4 regions of the Rhizobium sp. BK661 genome follow, and region 2 is predicted to be linked to each of the others. Evidence: predicted binding sites of a transcription regulator. Region 2 holds the regulator's gene; each other region holds the start of a gene.
What was found. The regulator LexA, encoded in region 2, represses DNA repair genes until DNA is damaged. The targets are predictions, from matches to a motif close to TGTTCNNNNTGTGTTCNG.

Region 1: the regulator LexA is predicted to act here: its motif matches at 1,448-1,465, upstream of ruvC (crossover junction endodeoxyribonuclease RuvC).
Region 3: the regulator LexA is predicted to act here: its motif matches at 2,428-2,445, upstream of dnaE (DNA polymerase III subunit alpha).
Region 4: the regulator LexA is predicted to act here: its motif matches at 2,714-2,731, upstream of FHX16_RS16910 (putative DNA modification/repair radical SAM protein).

What each region holds. Positions count from the first base shown of each region.
Region 1 is NZ_JANTYT010000005.1:301,736-305,624, reverse strand. It holds gene FHX16_RS13995 (methyl-accepting chemotaxis protein) at 1-1,266, opposite strand, end outside; gene ruvC (crossover junction endodeoxyribonuclease RuvC) at 1,507-2,019, shown strand; gene ruvA (Holliday junction branch migration protein RuvA) at 2,054-2,671, shown strand; gene ruvB (Holliday junction branch migration DNA helicase RuvB) at 2,751-3,791, shown strand; gene FHX16_RS13975 (DinB family protein) at 3,825-3,889, shown strand, end outside.
Region 2 is NZ_JANTYT010000009.1:125,277-129,165, reverse strand. It holds gene kdsA (3-deoxy-8-phosphooctulonate synthase) at 1-751, opposite strand, end outside; gene FHX16_RS19140 (VOC family protein) at 748-1,632, opposite strand; gene lexA (transcriptional repressor LexA) at 1,833-2,549, shown strand; gene FHX16_RS19130 (ComEC/Rec2 family competence protein) at 2,530-3,889, opposite strand, start outside.
Region 3 is NZ_JANTYT010000006.1:274,190-278,078, forward strand. It holds gene FHX16_RS15755 (lipoprotein-releasing ABC transporter permease subunit) at 1-544, shown strand, start outside; gene FHX16_RS15760 (ABC transporter ATP-binding protein) at 559-1,242, shown strand; gene FHX16_RS15765 (DUF5680 domain-containing protein) at 1,243-1,707, opposite strand; gene FHX16_RS15770 (hypothetical protein) at 1,778-2,362, opposite strand; gene dnaE (DNA polymerase III subunit alpha) at 2,667-3,889, shown strand, end outside.
Region 4 is NZ_JANTYT010000007.1:155,792-159,680, forward strand. It holds gene FHX16_RS16895 (glycosyltransferase) at 1-945, shown strand, start outside; gene FHX16_RS16900 (glycosyltransferase family 4 protein) at 956-2,005, opposite strand; gene greA (transcription elongation factor GreA) at 2,037-2,513, opposite strand; gene FHX16_RS16910 (putative DNA modification/repair radical SAM protein) at 2,737-3,889, shown strand, end outside.

The DNA of each region.
Region 1 (3,889 bases), on a different contig from region 2:
GCCTTCGACCAGCGATTGCTTGAACCGCGCCAGGGCCTTGGCCATCGTGCCGATCTCGTCGCCGCGGTTCTGGCTGCCGATCTCGACGTCGAGGTTGCCATCGGCAACGTCGCGGGTGACGCCGGCAAGACGGGCGAGCGGCGAGAACAGCAGCTTGGTGATCATCCAGGTCGCCACCGCCATGACGACCAGAACGCCAAATGCGATCATCGTCAGCAGGGTCGCGATTTCGAGCGAGCCGGCGTTGAGCTCGCTGAGACGCACACTTTCCACGACGAGGAAACGGGAGCCCTGATAGTCGATGCCACGGACATAGGCGCGCGCCTGACCATCGGCGCGATCGAAGTCGTCGACCGTCATCCCCTTTGCCGAAAGCGCGTCCTTAGCGAACGTGAACGGCGCCGTATCCAGCATGACAAGCTGGCCAGCGCTGTTCACGCCAACAGCCGAGCCATCTTCCGAGATGATCGCGGCCTGTGCGGTGCTGCCGGCCACGATACCCTTGGCGAGGATACTGGTAATGATGTCATCGCGCACCTTGAAGAGCATCACGCCCTTGGGAGCGCCGAGCTTGACGATCGGCACGGCGTAGAAGATTGCCGACTTACCATTTGCTGCATCGACGCGAAGACCTGAAAAGCCGGTCGGCGCGGAATCGTCCTTCGCCTTGGCGGTGTTCTCGATGGCCTTGGCAAAGGCGAGACCGGCGCCGGTCGACTTCCACGCATCGGTCTTCAGGTTTTCGGCGAAGTCGTCGTTCTTCTTGTAGGAATAGAGAACGTTGCCATCGAGATCGGCAATCAGCAGGTCGCTGAAGGCGGTGTTCTCGAGGTCGCGGGCCACCTCGCCCTGCGTCGTTTCGTGATTGGAGAAGTAGAAGCCGCTCGGAGCTTCCGGCTTGATCAGTTTTTCGCGCTGGTCTGCCGGATTGGGATTGCTGGTGATGAACACCTTTTTCAATTCGGCGCGCGCATCGCCTGACGTCTTCTCGATTGTCTTCCAACCGCTCTTCAGGCTCGTGATCGACATCTGCAGCGCTTCGATGCGCGCAATCGAGTTCGCCTGGTTTTCCAGCTGCTGAAGCTGATCCTGCAGCATGTCGCCGCGGAAGATCAGCACGCTCTCCTTTGCCTTGAGCGCCTGCTCGCCGGATATGCGGCTGCTGGCGAAATAAGCGAGGACGTTGATGACCGCGATCGACAGCGCGGTGAGCAGAATGAATGTAGCAATGACCTTAAAGGACAGGGATTGAAATCTCTGAACCATGAACGACGAACCCTTCCGGAACGGCTCATACCGGCGGAACGGGAACGCCCTGCCGGCTGACCTGTAAACAGAACACGGGAGCCTTACCTCCTGAAGAAGGGAGCTCCTCTGACATTTTGTGGATCAAAAGTCGGCTACGGAGCTTAAATTGCCGTAAACAGCGCGGCTGAAAAACAAGGAATGTTTTTGTTTTGTTCACATATCGATGGCAGTTATTTTGCGAGTGCAATAGGGTGAAGCATGCAAAATACGATTCGCATCATCGGCGTTGATCCGGGCCTGCGCCGCACCGGCTGGGGAATTATCGACACACTCGGCAATTCCTTGCGCTTTGTCGCGTCCGGCACCGTCACCTCGGATGGCGACATGGACCTGGCTTCGCGCCTCTGCCAACTGCATGACGGTCTGGCGGATGTCGTCCATAGCTACAAGCCGGATGAGGCCGCTGTAGAACAGACCTTCGTCAACAAGGATGCCGTCGCGACGCTGAAACTCGGTCAGGCGCGCGGCATTGCGATGCTGGTCCCTGCCCGTGCCGGATTGCCGGTCGCTGAATACGCGCCGAACGCGGTCAAGAAGGCAGTCATCGGTGTCGGCCACGGCGAGAAGCAGCAAATCCACATGATGCTGAAAATCCTGATGCCCAAGGTCGAATTCAAAGGCAACGACGCCGCCGACGCGTTGGCGATCGCAATTTGCCATGCGCACAACCGCGGCAGCAACCGCATGCGGCAGGCAGCACTTGCCGGCTAATCTTCACTGACAACCCACCGAACGGACCATTTGCATGATCGGCAAGCTCAAAGGCACCATCGAAGAAATCGGCGACGACTATGTCCTCGTCGATGTCCACGGCGTGTGCTACGTCGCCTTCTGCTCGGCGCGCACCCTGTCTCGCCTCGGCTCGGTGGGCGAAGCCTGTGTGCTCTTCATCGAAACCTATGTTCGCGAAGACCAGTTGAAACTCTTCGGTTTCATGACCGCGCTCGAGAGGGAATGGTTCACCCTCCTGCAAAGCGTACAAGGCGTTGGTGCAAAGGTGGCTCTCGCCGTGCTCTCGACGCTGCCTCCAAGCGAACTGGCGAACGCCATTGCGCTGCAGGATCGCACGTCAGTCGCCCGCGCTCAGGGTGTCGGACCCAAGGTCGCAGTGCGTATCGTCACCGAACTGAAGAACAAGGCGCCGGCCTTTGCCGGTGAAGCGTCCGGTACCATCGGCCTCAAGCAGGAGTTGGGCGAAGGCGTCGCAGCTGCTCCGGTCGCCGACGCGGTCTCCGCACTGACGAATCTCGGCTATTCCCGCGATCAGGCGGCCAACGCCGTTGCAGCGGCCATGAAGACCGCCGGTGAAGGTGCCGACAGCGCCAAGCTCATCCGTCTCGGCTTGAAGGAACTGGCTCGCTGATCCAATTGCCCGAGCGGGTGCCAAAAGCGTTCGGCTTGGTGTATTGGTCACGAGCGTTTGAAGATTGGGAAATGCCAGCATGAGTGAAGCCGCGCGCCTGATATCGGCCGAGAAACGAGGCGAAGACCTGGATGTGACGCTGCGGCCGCAATCGCTGGACGAGTTCACCGGCCAGGCGGAAGCACGCGCAAACCTGAAGGTGTTCATCGAGGCGGCGAAGAACCGCGGCGAGGCGCTCGACCACGTCCTTTTCGTTGGCCCGCCCGGCCTCGGCAAGACCACGCTGGCGCAGATCATGGCCAAGGAACTCGGCGTCAATTTCCGCTCGACCTCCGGCCCAGTCATCGCCAAGGCGGGCGATCTCGCAGCCCTCCTGACCAATCTCGAAGAGCGCGACGTGCTCTTCATCGATGAAATCCACCGACTCAATCCGGCCGTCGAGGAAATCCTCTATCCCGCGATGGAGGACTTCCAGCTCGACCTGATCATCGGCGAAGGTCCGGCGGCGCGCTCCGTCAAGATCGACCTGTCCAAATTCACCCTCGTTGCCGCAACGACACGCCTTGGCCTTTTGACAACGCCGCTGCGCGACCGTTTCGGCATTCCCGTCCGCCTGAGCTTCTACACGGTAGAGGAACTGGAATTGATCGTTCGTCGCGGCGCGCGCTTGATGAACCTGCCGATGACCGACGAGGGTGCGCGCGAAATTGCCCGGCGCGCCCGCGGCACGCCGCGTATCGCCGGTCGCCTGCTGCGGCGTGTGCGCGACTTCGCCGAAGTAGCGAAGGCCGAAGCCGTCACCCGCGAGATTGCCGATGAGGCGCTGACCCGCCTGCTCGTCGACAACATGGGCCTCGACCAGCTCGACAAACGTTACCTCAACATGATCGCGGTCAACTTCGGCGGCGGCCCGGTTGGCATCGAAACCATCGCCGCCGGTCTTTCCGAACCGCGCGATGCGATCGAGGACATCATCGAGCCCTATATGATCCAGCAAGGTTTCATTCAGCGTACGCCGCGCGGTCGCGTGCTCACGGCAACTGCTTGGAAGCACCTCGGCATGCAGCCCCCAAAGGATCTCGAGGCCGCGCAGTTCCGCTTGTTTCAGGAAGACGACTGATGCTGCGGAAGGGCGTCAAAACGGAGTTAACCGATGCCCACGTTCGACCCCTGTAGAACCGCACGCAAGCTCGCTTACAACAATGCGCTTGCGAACCA
Region 2 (3,889 bases):
CGTTGTCAGGATCTTCGTGCGTTTCGACGAACACACCTGCCACACCGACGGCAACGGCCGCGCGCGCCAGCGTCTCCACGAACTCGCGCTGACCGCCGCTGGAACCACCCTGCCCTCCGGGCTGCTGCACCGAATGGGTGGCGTCGAAAACAACAGGGGCGCCCATCGCCGCCATGATCGGCAGCGAGCGCATATCGGAGACCAGCGTGTTGTAGCCGAAGGAAGCGCCGCGCTCGCAAAGCAGGATATTCGGGTTGCCGCTGGAATTGAGCTTGTTCAAGACATTCTTCATATCCCAAGGGGCAAGGAACTGGCCCTTCTTGACGTTGATTGTGCGACCGGTTTTGGCGGCTGCGACCAGCAGGTCTGTCTGGCGACTGAGAAAGGCCGGGATCTGCAGGACGTCGACGACCGTCGCCACCTCGGTGCACTGCTCCTCGGTATGGATGTCGGTCAGGACAGGAAAACCGTATTCCTTCTTGAGGTCGGAAAAAACCTCCAGCGCCTTATCAAGGCCGATGCCGCGCTGAGCGGAGAGCGATGTCCGGTTCGCCTTGTCAAAGGAGGACTTGTAGACAAGGCCGATACCAAGCTTGTCGCAAAGCTCCTTCAATACACCGGCGACCATGAACGCATGCTCGCGGCTCTCCATCTGACACGGTCCGGCAATCAGCGACAGCTTGCCGGTATTCGAAAAGGTGACGCGGCCGGCGCCTTCGCCGACCGCGACTTCGGAATTTGTCTGGCTCATCGTTTCTCCTCGAAGGCGAAGAGCGCACCCTGCCCGGGCGCTGCCTTCACCAGAATTCGATTGTTCTTGCGCGTGTAGGTCATCCCGTTAGCAGCCAAATGCGCTTCTGTCACGGCGAGATCACCGACCTTGAAAACAACGGCAACGCCGCGCAGGCCGCGATCGTCTGAGGGTGCAGAAATATCGAAGTAGGCATCCAGTCCATCGGGGGACAGAACGATGATCCTGGCGTTGGGCGTTGCAACACTCACACCAAAGGCCTCGTTGATCACCGTCAGGCCGTGCGCCGCGGCGCGCACAAATGGCGCAAACGCCTTTGGGTCCGGCGCGCCAAGAACGATCTCCGCGATCCCGCCCACGCCATTTGGGTGCACTTGCAGCGCCCTTCGATCGGCAGGCAGCGGATTGACCCTCTGGCAGGTGAAAAAAAAGAAATCAGGTGCGCGCAGGTCAACTGCGAACGCGAGTTTGAATGCAGCAATGGCTTCCGAGCCGTCGGGCATCTTCATCGGCCGCTCGAACTGCAGCATCTCACCGCCGTTGATCTTCTCCGCAAGGAATCTAGCGTGGTCGCGGTCGGCGTCCCCCGTCGCGAAGACAACTGCGGACAGTCCATCCTCGCCGCATCGAAACCGAAAGGCACGGTCACGCGCGGTGAAGACGTTGCCCTTCCTCGCCGACGCCTCGTGCAGTTCGAGGCTGGCGACGCCCAGCGGCTCCAGATAAGTTTCGTCGGCGAAGAAGATACAGGCGTTCTCTGTTCCGAACGGGTGCCGCGCATCTGGCGCGACGGTGAATCCCAGCATTCCGAGGCGCTCGCGCGCAAGCCTGATGTTGGACACCGGCAGCACAATGTGGTCCAGCGGATGTGCTTCGCTCATGGCAAACTCCCCGGGGATTTGCGAAGATGTGCGCCGGGCAAGAGAACAATGCAACCCCCTTCTCCGCATTCACTCAAAAGCGACGCAAAAACTGAACAAGTTGCAGGCAAGTTTTACGAAAATTTAGGTACTTGCAGAACACATATGGAACATATAGTGTCTGTTCTGGCTTTGTTTCACAACTCTGGGGTTCAACTTCGATGCTGACGCGCAAGCAACAGGAGCTTCTTCTCTTCATTCACGAACGAATGAAGGAGTCCGGTGTCCCCCCATCTTTCGACGAAATGAAGGACGCTCTCGATCTCGCGTCGAAGTCGGGCATCCACCGCCTGATTACGGCGCTGGAAGAACGCGGCTTCATTCGCCGACTGCCGAATCGAGCCCGCGCTTTGGAGGTCATCAAGCTGCCAGAGGCATATAATCCCAGTCTCCAGCCGCGCCGCGGTTTCTCGCCGAGCGTGATCGAGGGCAGCCTTGGCAAACCTCAACCGGTGGCGCCGCCAAAGCCGGCCGCGCATGCGGACAATGGCAATTCGGCCTCTGTACCTGTTATGGGGCGGATCGCTGCAGGCGTGCCAATTTCTGCAATCCAGAACAATACGCACGACATCACGGTTCCGGCCGACATGCTTGGCCCAGGCGAGCATTATGCGCTCGAGGTGAAGGGAGACTCGATGATCGAGGCCGGCATCTTCGACGGCGATACGGTGATTATCCGCAACGGCAGCACCGCCAACGCCGGCGACATTGTTGTCGCACTTGTCGATGACGAGGAAGCAACCCTCAAGCGCTTCCGCCGCAAGGGCGCTTCGATCGCGCTTGAAGCTGCGAACCCGGCTTATGAAACGCGTATTTTCGGACCCGATCGCGTCAAGGTTCAGGGCAAGCTGGTCGGCCTCATTCGCCGCTATCACTAAAGACAGGCGGCTCTCCGTCGAAGGTGCCGCTTCGCCAATTGTATGCCCGATGCCGCATCCAGGGCCGGTCAAGTGTCGTATAGGCCGTCGTCACGACAGGCGTTCCCTGTTCGTCTATTCGTATCTCTGCCGCACCCGAGCGGCGCAAGGTTTCGCCCGTGAACAACAATGCACCTGACCGGCATTCGTTTGCGCGCAGACGAGCGGGCGTAACGACGATGTCGGCGGTGTCGCAGGCAGCGCCGACGTAGGCGGGATCTTCGATGATCGTCAGAACGTAGCCGCTGTCGTGCGCCGCTGTGCACCAAGCGCCTTTCAGGCAGACGAAACGGTTCTCAACGCCTCTCGCAACGACCTGCCGCAACGCGTTGCGAGCGTTATGCAATTCGTCGGCCGAGAGCCTCCGAGGCTTGCCGTCGCCGTCTCGCCGGCGGACTGGTTTGACACCCTCTATCAGGAGCGGCGGCCGGGCTTGCTCCGCAACCAGAGCCCTTCGCCATTGGTCGAAAATGAAGTCGGGTGGGCGCGTCCGGTTGGAAGCAATAACCTGATTGTCGACAATCGCGACGAGACCGCCATCCTCGGCAATGATGAAATCTGGCGCCGGTCTGGACGGCGCGAGCACAACGAGCAGAGTTGCCAACGCGATCGCAACAGCGCCGAGGTACCGCAGTCTGGTGCGCAGAAGCGCAAGCACGAGGAAGCCTGCGACGGCGACAGGAAAGTACCAAACCGGCAATCGGCCGATATCGACGTTGCCGCCCCATCCCGAGACCATCTTTGCAATGGCGATCACAATTTCGAGCCCGAAGCCGGCGATTTTCCAGGGAACGATATCGAGGCCAAACGGCGTCAGCAGCATCGCGAACATGCCCATAGGCATCACCACGAAGGAGATTACCGGCATGGCCATGAGATTTGCGGGCAATCCATAAGCGCTGAGCCGATGGAAATGTTCGACTGCAAAGAGCGCGGTCGAGAAGCCTCCGATCATTGAGGAAAGGAGGATGCCAGCAAAGAAGCGTGCGACAAAAACTACGGGCTTCACTGCCCTGACTTGCAGCAAGGGATGTTCGCGCGCGGCTCGCTTCGACCACATCGCATAACCGGCAACCAGCGCAAGAGTCGCCGCAAATGACATCTGGAAGCTCGCGCCTAGCGCCTCGGATGGAGACAAGAGCAGAATCACCCAAGCCGATAGGGCAATGTTGCGCAGACTGATTGACGGCCTGTCGAAGAATACAGCGGCCAGCATGATCGCCATCATGATGAAGGCTCGCTCTGCCGAGACCGCAAAGCCCGAGATCATGTAATAGGCTGTCAGGGCGACGAGCGCGCCA
Region 3 (3,889 bases), on a different contig from region 2:
TGACAATATGCGGCCGAAGGTGGAGGCCGCCGCGGGCCGCCAGATTGCGATTACTGACTGGCGCCAGCGCAACCAGACCTTCTTCTCCGCGCTGCAGGTCGAGCGGAACGTGATGTTCATGATCCTGACGCTCATCGTCCTCGTTGCGGCGCTGAACATCATTTCCGGCCTCATCATGCTGGTGAAGGACAAGGGCAGTGACATCGCGATCCTGCGGACGATGGGCGCGAGCTCTGGCGCGATCATGCGCATCTTCTTTATGACGGGCGCTGCCATTGGCCTCGTTGGGACGCTCGCCGGTGTGCTGCTCGGGGTTCTTGTTTGCGTCAATATCGAGAAGATCCGCGAGTTTTTCTCTTGGGTGTCCGGCACGGTGCTGTTTGACCCGCAGCTCTATTTCCTCAGCCAACTGCCCGCCGAGATGAGCTTCAGCGAGACCATGTCCGTGGTGATCATGGCGTTGACGCTGTCCTTCATCGCGACGATCTTTCCGGCATGGCGAGCCTCCAAGCTCGATCCCGTGCAAGCCCTGCGCTACGAATAAGGAATGCTCTCTTCATGAAGCGGAATCCCGTTCTCAAGCTTTCCGGCGTCGAGCGCCACTATGGCCAGGGCGAGACGCTGCTCTCGATCTTGAAGGGTGCCGATTTCACGCTCAACAGCGGCGAAATCGTTGCGCTCGTCGCTCCATCAGGGACCGGCAAGTCGACGCTTTTGCACGTTGCTGGCCTGCTCGAGCATCCCGATGGCGGCGAGGTTGTCATCAACGGAAATGCCTGTGACGGTTTGCCGGATGATAAGCGTACGGCGATCCGCCGTAGCGAAATCGGATTCGTCTACCAGTTCCATCACCTGCTGCCGGAATTCTCTGCGATCGAGAATATCATGATGCCGCAGATGATCGCCGGGTTGCCGCGCAAGGAGGCGAAGGAACGAGCCGGCCAGTTGCTCGACTACATGCGTATCGGCCATCGCGGTGCGCACCGCCCCGGGGAGCTTTCCGGTGGCGAGCAACAGCGCGTGGCGATTGCCCGTGCCGTCGCCAATGCGCCAAGCCTGCTTCTGGCGGATGAGCCAACGGGCAACCTCGATCCAGAAACGGCGAGCTATGTCTTTGACGCACTGGAGGCGCTGGTGCGCCAATCAGGCCTGGCGGCACTCATCGCCACCCATAATCATGAACTCGCCGGGCGCATGGACCGCCGCGTCACGATCACCGACGGCAAGGTCGTGGATTTCTGATCAGGGCTGGATGAGACCGCCACGGTAGTCCAGTTCATAGGCCCTGCGCTCATTCACGACGATCACTTCACGACCGCTGAAATGGCTGCAGTCGCCTGTGTTTTGATCGGCATAGAAACCGAAAGCATGCTCGAATTCCATGCCGCCGAGAAAACGTCGGTACTCGGCATACATTTTTGACAGTGCAGCCTTAATCACCGTTCCCGCTCTTTTCCCGTCGATCAACGAATGCTCGACGATGCGTCCGAAGTAGTTCATCGCCCAGACCGGTTCGCCGTCCAGCCAAACCACTTCTTGCCCGGCGAAATCGGCGCCGCCGAAATAGCTGTCGAGATAGCGCCACTGTCCACGCTGATAACCGATGTCATGCGATCCTGTCCGGCAGGCGGGTGCAGGGGTTCCGCCGCCAACATAGGTACGGGCCTTCGCCTCAACGATGAACCGGTTCAATGCAGCAATATCCATGACCTATCCCCCTCGTTCGGCAACGTCTCAAAAAGACTGCCAGTTGTAAAGAACAAAAAGGGAACATGCTTCACTGGCCGCAGATGGATTGCCCGGTCTCGTTGTTCCATTCAGCGATCGGGAGGACACGTGGCTCGGCTTTGACGTCCTTGCCATCCTTCTGCAACTTCCCGGTCAACGCGTTGTAGTCGCAGGAGCCGGCGGCATTCGGGTCGAGCGTGTCGTAGTGATTGTAGGTATAGCCGGCGACGACAAACTGCTCGTTGCGGTAGGCCACTGTCAGCGTCTGGTCCCAGCGGTCGCGTCCGATCGCACTGTTCTGTGAGTGGATGGCGATCGAGGATTTGCCAATGGCTTTCAATGACGGTTCCTGCCCGAAGACGCCATTGGCATTGGTGCTGCCCCAAATCTTGTCGGGCGCGGTAAGCGAAAGTCGCAGAAGCTCGTGATCGCTGTCGCGAAGGTAAAGGTAGATGCCGATCTGATCGTCGCTGGCGTCATCTTCCGGAGCAACCAGCAGCGCGAGATCCTCATGCCCGTCGCCGTCCCAATCGCCCGTCGTCGCGTCAATGATGCGCGCGGGATCGATTTGTTCGGCCCGAGCGGTAAACGCTGCCGACCAAGCCAATCCAACAATTAAGACAAACTTAAGCATGCTTTTCTCCCCGTGCCATGCAGCCAGCAGAGCGGAAAAGAATCCTGTTGACAATAGAACAAGGGCGGAACAAACTGAAAACATAAGAGAACAGGAGAGCCAAATGACTGACATGATCCGTGATATCGCAGCATTCACCTCCATCGCAATGTTCGTTGCCAGCTTCTCGCTGATCTGCATGGCAATGTAAGAATTCAGGGGACCGCATGGCTGCCATGCGGTCCGAACCCGATCGCTTCTCTGGACATCGACCCCTCAATGCTGAGAATAGACCTGATTGATTCAGGTGATCGGAAGGCATGTTATGGCGGGTGCGGAGAAAGACGCGGCAAGCGGTTTTATCGGTGGCACGCCAGGCTTCGTTCACCTGCGGGTTCACTCAGCCTACTCGCTGCTTGAAGGCGCGCTGCCACTCAAGAAGATTCTCTACAAGGCGTCGGGCGACAGTCAGCCGGCGATCGCGATCACCGATACGAACAATCTGTTCGTCGCCCTCGAATTTTCGCAGAAGGCGATGGATGAGGGGCTGCAGCCGATCATTGGCTGCCAGGTCTCGATCGATATGGAAGACAGTCTTGAGACGGAACGGCGAGGCGGCCAGCAGGCACTCGTCAAGCTCCCGTCGCTGGTGCTCTTGGCGGCCACCGATGCCGGCTACGAGCGATTGGTGGACCTTGTCAGCCGCGCCTATCTCGGCGGTGAGGGCAACGGTCAATCGATTCACATTCGCGCCTCTTGGCTCGATGAGATCGGTACCGGCGGTCTGATCGCTCTGACCGGCGCCTTGACGGGGCCGATCGACATGGCGCTTAAGGACGGGCATACCGCCCAGGCGGAAGCACGCCTTCTGCTGCTGAAGCGCCATTTCGGCGACCGGCTTTATGTAGAGCTGCAGCGGCACGGCACCTACGACAAGCGCCACGAGCAGAAGGTGGTCGGCCTTGCCTACGAGTATGACCTGCCGCTGGTCGCCACCAATGAAGCCTTCTTCCCGACCCGTGAGGACTATGATGCGCACGACGCCCTGATGGCCGTCGCCCACAACGCCATTGTCTCGGATGATACCCGATTCCGCCTGACACCCGATCACTACCTGAAGAGCCGCGCCGAAATGGCCAAGCTGTTCGCGGACCTGCCTGAAGCCTTGGAAAATACCGTCGAGATCGCCCGGCGCTGCTCCTTCATCCTGAAGACACGCAAGCCGATCTTGCCGCGCTTCACCGGCGCGACGGCCGATCCCGAGGAGGCCGAACGCGAAGAGGCTCTGGAATTGCGCAGGCAGGCAGAGGAGGGGCTGGACAATCGCCTAGCCACACTCGGCATGTCGCCCGGCTATGAGGAGAAGGACTACCGGGAACGCCTGGAATTCGAACTCAGCGTTATCGAGCGCATGAAGTTCCCTGGCTACTTCCTCATCGTTTCGGACTTCATCAAATGGGCAAAGCAGCATGACATCCCCGTCGGCCCGGGCCGTGGCTCGGGTGCGGGCTCGCTCGTCGCCTACGCACTGACCATCACTGACGTTGA
Region 4 (3,889 bases), on a different contig from region 2:
CGGCGCGGTGTCGAGCAGAGCGCAGTCATTCGACCGAACCGGATCTGGCGCAAGGACATGCCGGCTTCGGTCGCGATCGTGGAAAGCAATTTTCGGAATGTGTCGCTGGATCGGATCCTGTTGCCGCTGAAAGTCGCCTTTGGTGCGCGACGGCTTCGGCCGGATGCAATCATGGCCTGGGCGCCACGCGCGAGCGAATTGATGCCGAACTACAAGGGATGCATCAAGATCTCCAGGTTGGGAGATTATCCGACCGATCTGAAGTATTTCAAGAACTCCGACATTCTCGTCTGCAACACACCCGGCATTGCCGACCATGTGCGCGAAATCGGTTGGACGCGTAGAGTTGAGGTGATCTCGAACTTCACGAGAACCGAGCAAGTGGCCCCGGTCGATCGTGCCGCGTTCGACACGCCACGAGACGCGCCCGTCGTCATGTCCATGGGGCGTTTCGTGCCGCGGAAAGAGTTCGCGTTGTTGACGGCAGCGGTGGCGAAGCTGCCGGGCGTCTATCTCTGGCTCGCCGGCGAGGGCGAGGAACTGGAAAACGTCAAAAAAGTCGCATCAGATCTCGGTGTAACGGACCGGGTGCGGTTTCTCGGATGGCAGAAAGACACGCGGCCGTTTGTGGCGGCTGCCGACATCTTCGTCATGCCCTCGAACCATGAGCCGCTTGGCAACGTCATTCTGGAGGCTTGGGCGCAGGGCAAACCCGTCGTTTCCAGCCGTTCAGAGGGGCCGTCGTGGTTCATGAGGGACGGCGAGAACGGGCTTCTTGTTGAGATCGGCGACACCGACGGTTTTTCGAAGGCCATTGAGCGTTTGATCAATGATCCCTTGCTGGCGGCAAAGGTGACCGCCGGTGGGCGGGACACGTTGATGGGGCAGTTTTCTGAAGGCGCTGTTGCCGACGCCTATCTTGAACTCTTCAAGCGCAAGCCTTGACGGCCCCCGGTCATAGGGCCGTGTAGACCGCGCCAAGTCGCCGGGCCTCGCCTTCAATGCTGAAGGCGCTTATCGCGTGGTTCCTCGCGCGGAGTGAAGCCTCTTGGCGACGGGCGTCGTCATCCATGAAATGGGCAGCGGCCAGTACCATCTCATCGAGATCGTCACGCGGGATGATTATCCCGGTTTCCTGGTCACCGGTGAGCAGCAGTTCCGGAAAGGCTCCGACGTCCGTCGCGACAACGGGAACGGCGGTCGCCATCGCTTCGAGCGGCGTCAGGCCGAAGCCTTCCCAGCGTTGTGGCGCGACAAACATATCGAGTGCACGATACCAGTCGTTGATGTTGGTGTGCTCGCCTACGAATAGTAGGCGATCGGACAGGCCGGCAGAGGCAACCCGCGCCTTCAGTTCGTTTTCAAACTCGACGTGTTGTGCCGTGGCGCGTCCGGCAACGATTGCGACCCAGTCGGGCCGGGACGGGAGCAGACGGATCATGCTGTCGACGAAAAGGTCGGTGCCCTTCTGATGGCGAACGCGACCGAAGCAGCCGGCGATCTTCTTCGTCTCGTCGAGACCAAGCAGCCGTTTGGCCGCTACCCTATCATCTGCCGGCGAAAAGCGGGTTGTGTCTATCCCGTGGAGAACGACGGTGCTCGGCACTTCGAGATAATTCGCCGTCTTGCCGCTGGTTGCTATCACCGCGTCCATCTTCGAAATCAGCCATTTCGTCCAGCCGGAGTGGCGGCGCTGGGACGCCGAGGTGAAGACGATCTTCAGCGGCATGCGCAAGACATCGCGCATCAGGATGGCCGGCAGCATTTCGATGTTGCGACGGGCGTGCCATATGCGAAACCGCTTGCCGCGCGGCGCCCGCCATAGCTTCAGCAAGTCACGAAAACGGATGTGCGGCAAGGATGCCGGAAGACCCGGTCCAAGGGCTGCAATCTTCTCGCCGAGTGCGCGCTGGACCGGGATCAACTGGATGATGGTGGACGTGACGCCGGAGAGCCGCTTCTTGAAGTTAGGCGCAATAATCTCGACGTCACTGACCTTGGCGATAGCCGGCTGCCCTCGACCGTCCACGGATCAATCAGCCCCAGGAAATGGAAAGGACTTCGTAGGCCTTGGAGCCACCGGGCGCATTGACTTCGATGGAGTCGCCGACTTCCTTGCCAATCAGCGCACGCGCGATTGGGGAGGAGATGGAGATACGTCCCGCCTTAACGTCGGCTTCCTGATCGCCGACGATCTGATAGGTCTTTTCTTCTTCGGTATCCTCGTCGACGAGCTTCACCTTCGCGCCGAACTTGATCTTGTCGCCGGACATCTTCGACAGGTCGATGACCTCGGCACGCGCGGTCAGGTCCTCGAGCTCGCTGATACGGCCTTCGTTGTGGCTCTGAGCTTCCTTCGCAGCATGGTATTCGGCGTTTTCCGAGAGGTCACCATGCGCACGGGCTTCGGCGATTGCCTCGATGATCCGGGGACGCTCCTCCTGCTGACGCCAGCGCAGTTCTTCCTGCAGCTTGACGAAACCACCCTGCGTCATCGGTACCTTATCAACCATTTTTTTGTCCTTCACTCCCTGTATCCACATAGCCGCGGACACAAAAGAAAACAGGTCCCGAGGGGGAACCTCGGAACCGTGCAACAATCCTAACTTTTGCGGTTATAGCAGATCGCCACCGCTGATTTCCATAAAATTCGTATCGCTGGCCGGAGGCCGGTCGGAGTGGCTGGAAACCAACCTCGATTGACTTTTTGAGCAAGAACATATAGTGAACATGAAGATGAGGAAGTCTCTAAAAGAACGATTGGCAATTCTCTCGGATGCAGCAAAATATGACGCATCCTGCGCTTCCAGCGGAACACAAAAGCGCGATTCGGCGAAAAGTGGCGGCCTTGGCTCCACCGAGGGTTCCGGCATCTGCCACGCCTATGCGCCTGATGGACGCTGCATATCGCTATTGAAAGTCCTCCTGACGAACTTCTGCATTTACGATTGTGCGTATTGCATCAATCGGTCCTCCAGCAATGTAGAACGGGCGCGCTTCACACCGGAGGAAGTGGTTTGGCTGACGTTGGAATTCTATCGCCGCAACTATATCGAGGGGTTGTTTCTCTCGTCGGGCATCATCCGCTCCCCGGATCATACGATGGAGCAAATGGTCCGTGTCGTTCACGAACTACGCGTCTCCCATGACTTCCGCGGTTATATACACCTCAAGTCGATTCCGGAGGCATCGGCCCATCTCATTGAAGAGGCAGGGCTTTACGCGGATCGTCTGTCGTTGAACATCGAGCTTCCGACGGACAGCGGCATTGCGCGCCTTGCGCCGGAAAAAAGGCCCTCACACATCCGCCGTTCGATGGGGGACCTGCGATTGAAGATAGAGGCGGCCGACGAGCCGACGCTCCAATCGAAGACGCGCAAGCGTTTTGTTCCAGCCGGTCAGAGCACGCAAATGATTGTTGGTGCCGATGGGGCAAACGATGCGACGATCCTTGGGACGAGTGCGCAGCTCTATGGCAGCTATAGCCTGAAGCGGGTCTACTATTCCGCCTTCAGTCCCATTCCGGACTCCTCGAAGAACCTGCCTCTGATCAAGCCGCCACTGATGCGTGAACACCGACTTTACCAAGCAGACTGGCTGTATCGCTTCTACGGTTTCGGGATCGAGGAGATCACCGCGACGCGGCCCGGCGGAATGCTGGATCTCAATCTCGATCCCAAGCTTGCATGGGCGCTCGGCCATCGGGCCGACTTTCCAGTCGACGTCAACAAGGCGGAGCGAGAACGGCTGCTTCGCGTGCCGGGGCTCGGAACCAAAACGGTGAAGGCGATCCTTTCGGCCCGTCGCTTCCGGAGGCTGCGTTTGGACGACCTCTCCAGACTCGGTGTCTCGATCAAGAAAGTGCAGGCTTTTGTGACGGCAGAGGGCT